Regions from separate parts of the Bacillus sp. N5-665 genome, predicted to be linked through region 2. Evidence: predicted binding sites of a transcription regulator. Region 2 holds the regulator's gene; the other holds the start of a gene.
What was found. The regulator Rex, encoded in region 2, represses fermentation and respiration genes when NADH is low (regulators of the CRP and FNR family bind a similar motif). The targets are predictions, from matches to a motif close to TTGTGAAATATTTCACAA.

Region 1 (2,209 bases), 230 kb from region 2:
TGAACCTTTTGAAATTATCGTTGTTGTAAATGGTTCGTCTGATAAAACAGCAACGATTGCAAAAGACAAGGGAGCAACAACAATTGTATATAAAGAAGCACTTGGTAACGATGTGGGGCGTTCACTTGGAACTTATTTCGCCAAAGGAGAAATTGTATTATTTATAGACGGTGATTTTGTTATTCCAGCTAGTGAGCTATATCCATTTGCAAAAGCTATTGCAGATGGAATGGATGTCGCATTAAATGATCTAAATCATTATTTAGATTTAAGAGTACCGCTTCATCTTGTAACTGCATTTAAATATGCATTAAATTTAGCTTGTGATAGAAAAGATTTAGGAGTAGGCTCTCTTATCGCTGTACCGAATGCGTTTAGCCGTAAGTGTTTGAAAGAAATCGGGTATAGATCTTTACTGTCACCTTGTGTAGCCCAAGTGAAAGCTATTCTGTCAGGATTCGAAATTGCGTGTGTAAGTCGTGTAGAGGTCGATAAGATGAACCGCATTCGTCCCAGTGAACATTTTGCAAAAATAGGTCATCCTCCAGCTGTTTTGCGAATTATAGGTGATCATATAGAAGGATTAGAGCAATTAATTGTATTAGAAGGCAGCCGTGGTGGATTCTATGATGGGAATAGAAAAAGAGATGTTTTAGAGTAGTAACAAAAAAGTGTACAACATATGTACACTTTTTTGTTCTGTTATAAAAACTATAACAGATTAGGAGATAAGAGTATTACAGCTCTACAATGGGTATTGTTCTTATATTACAAAATAGGACTCGTATATAAGGATACCAAAAAAATACAATTAAGGAAAGGGTTAATTATAAAGACTTTTAAGTGAAGTTAACACTATGCATATAGTAGTTTGCTCAACTTTTCACAAACATGTCACAACTATTTCGTTCACTTTAGCAAAAAAGTAGTATTCTAAGTGTGTAAGCTGTTATATAAAAAATCTTAGTCCTGTACTAATCAAAAATGGAGGAGATTAGGATGACTCAAGTATTAGAAAATGTTAAAAACGCATGGGAAAACTTTAAAGGTGAAAAATGGAAAGCAGAGATTGATGTTCGCGATTTCATTTTAAATAATGTAAACGTTTTCGAAGGAGACGAATCTTTCTTAGCGGGAGCAACTGAAGCAACGAAGCAACTTTGGGATCAAGTAATGGATTTAACAACGAAAGAACGTGAAAACGGTGGCGTTCTTGATATGGATACAAAAATTGTTTCTTCTATTACATCACATGAACCAGGATATTTAAATAAAGATATTGAAAAAGTAGTCGGTTTCCAAACTGAAAAACCATTTAAACGTTCTTTACAACCATATGGTGGTATTCGTATGGCGGAACAAGCTTGTGAATCTTATGGATACGAAATGGATAAAGAACTTAGCAGTATTTTCAGAGACTGGAGAAAAACTCATAATCAAGGTGTATTTGATGCATACACACCAGAAATGAAAGCGGCTCGTAAATCAGGTGTAATTACTGGTCTTCCAGATGCATACGGACGTGGACGTATTATCGGTGACTACCGACGCGTAGCATTATATGGTATTGATCATTTAATTGAAGTGAAAAAAGCTGATTTGAATTTAACTGGCGGTGTAATGAGCGAAGATACAATGCGTTTACGCGAAGAGTTATCTGAGCAAATGCGTGCACTTCAAGAGTTAAAACAAATGGCCGCTTCTCATGGCTTTGATATTTCTAAGCCTGCAACAAATACACAAGAAGCATTCCAATGGTTATACTTCGCATATCTTGCAGCAATTAAAGAGCAAAACGGAGCTGCAATGAGTCTTGGACGTACTTCTACATTCTTAGATATTTATATTGAAAGAGATTTAGCAAATGGTACTTTGACAGAAGAAGAAGTACAAGAAATTGTGGATCACTTCATTATGAAATTACGTCTTGTGAAATTTGCAAGAACACCTGATTATAATGAATTATTCTCTGGTGATCCAACTTGGGTAACTGAGTCTATCGGTGGTATGGCATTAGATGGTCGTGCATTAGTAACAAAGAACTCATTCCGTTTCTTGCATACATTAGATAATTTAGGACCAGCTCCAGAACCAAACTTAACAGTTCTTTGGTCTAAACAATTACCGCAGAACTTTAAAAACTACTGTGCAAAAATGTCTATTAAAACATCAGCAATTCAATATGAAAATGATGACATTATGCGTGCTG
Region 2 (2,209 bases):
TAAGTAGGTCTGGTTTCGTTAATAATAATTTACCGAGAGCTAATCGTGTTTTTTGTCCACCACTTAATGTAGAAATCGTCGTCTGGTGCGTTTCAACTGGGAAGCCAAGACCACTTAAAATCGAGCGAATATCTGCTTCATATTGATATCCACCTTGATCTTTATAATCTAATTGCAATTGGTCATAATCAGCTAATAATCTTTCATATGTAGCCTCGTTTGAAAAGTTTTCTTCTTTTCCCATCTCTTGCTCTAGCCTTCGAAGTTTTGTCTCCATTTGCTGCAAGTGTGTAAAGACGGTTAACATTTCATCCCAAATTGTTAAAGATGTTTCTAACCCGGTATTTTGAGCTAAATATCCGATTGAGACATCTTTCGGTTTTATAATTTCGCCACCATCATGAGATAGCTCACCAGCTATTATTTTTAATAATGTAGATTTTCCGGCCCCATTTCGTCCGACTAATGCGATACGATCTTTCGTTTGAACTTCTAATTTTATGTTTGCAAGAATCGTTTCTGCACCGTATAATTTCGTAAGCGCGTTTACTTGTAATAAAATCAATGTTTTCACCTCAAATAATTTCTTAACTTTGCCATGTTTATATTTCTCAATCATACTAAAAATAGTGTATAGTTTAAAATAAAGAGAGAATACTTCTTCTCTTTATTATACAGGGAAATTCATGAGTGCTAAACTTCTGTATTTGATTCAAGTATATGAATAAAGATAGGAAGAGAGGAGAGGTTATATGGATCAGCAAAAAATTCCACAGGCCACTGCCAAACGATTGCCTCTATACTATCGATTTATCCAAAACTTATCTCTTTCTGGTAAGCAACGTGTTTCATCAGCCGAATTGAGCGAAGCGGTAAAAGTTGATTCCGCAACGATTCGAAGAGATTTTTCATATTTTGGAGCGTTAGGGAAAAAAGGTTATGGATATAACGTAAATTATTTATTATCATTTTTCCGTGAAACACTCGACCAAGATGATATAACACGTGTAGCACTTATTGGAGTAGGTAATTTAGGGACCGCTTTCTTACATTATAATTTCACGAAAAACAATAATACAAAAATTGAAATGGCGTTTGATGTTAGTGAAGAGAAAGTCGGGACAGAAATCGGGGGCATTCCTGTATATCATTTAGATGAATTAGAAGAACGTTTATCAACTGATATACAAGTGGCAATATTAACAGTACCCGCTACAGTAGCACAATCTGTAGCAGATAGATTGGCAGAAACGAACGTGCATGGTATTTTAAATTTCACACCAGCGCGCTTAAATGTGTCAGATAATATAAGAATTCACCATATTGATTTAGCGGTAGAGTTACAAACACTTGTTTACTTTTTAAAGAATTATCCACAATAAAACGCAGAGGAAGCGACCTCTGCGTTTTATTATTGTTTTTTCTTTGTGAATTTAACTAAGATAAGGCGAAGTGCCAAATTAAAATCAATTGTTGCCATAACTGCAAATAGTATTGTCCACATATTCCAGATTGTATCTGTTACGTTCGTAATGGCGAAGCGTGTAAAGATACATCCTAGAAGGAAGTACAATGCAGCCATGAACAATGGTGAGTTCCTCATACTAAAAATCCTCCGATAAAGCCTTGCATTTTTTCAGCTTCTTTAATCATTTCTTGAATTTGTTCATTGCTCATTAAAACTTGAGCAACTGCAACTAATGTATTCATTGCAACATGAGCCGCGATAGGGACGATAATACGCTTCGTTTTTACATATAAAAAGGCGAATACGAGTCCCATAGAAGTGTATACCAATAAGTGAGTGAAATCAAAATGAATTGCTGCGAATACAAGAGAACTAATGATAGCAGCAATAAAGAAGTTAAACTTCTTATAAAGTGTACCAAATAAAATTTTTCTAAATACGATTTCTTCCAAAATAGGTCCTATTATAGAGATAACGATAAGGAACCAAGGTGTCGTTCTTGCGATATCCATAAGTCTTGCTGTATTTTCTGATCCAGGTTTAATTCCTAATACACGCATTTCTATCATACCGGCAATACTTTGTGAGAAAAATGCTAGGAAGAACCCAATAAAAATCCAACCAATCGTAGCTGGAACAGTAGAGCGCATTGTATCTAAACGTCTGTCACGAATATCTGTTCTAAGTAACCAAAGTACGATACATAATGCAATAAAGAAGCTAATGATTGCCCAGTGGCCA

Region 1: a site for Rex is predicted at 872-889, ahead of pflB (formate C-acetyltransferase). Genes of this name have one in related genera too.

Annotation. Positions count from the first base shown of each region.
Region 1 is NZ_CP093325.1:5,036,943-5,039,151, reverse strand. Features, by position in the region: gene MNO09_RS28465 (glycosyltransferase family 2 protein) at 1-661, shown strand, start outside; gene pflB (formate C-acetyltransferase) at 1,000-2,209, shown strand, end outside.
Region 2 is NZ_CP093325.1:5,263,333-5,265,541, reverse strand. Features, by position in the region: gene MNO09_RS29465 (ABC-F family ATP-binding cassette domain-containing protein) at 1-565, opposite strand, end outside; gene MNO09_RS29460 (redox-sensing transcriptional repressor Rex) at 753-1,382, shown strand; gene MNO09_RS29455 (YdiK family protein) at 1,412-1,603, opposite strand; gene MNO09_RS29450 (CPBP family intramembrane glutamic endopeptidase) at 1,600-2,209, opposite strand, start outside.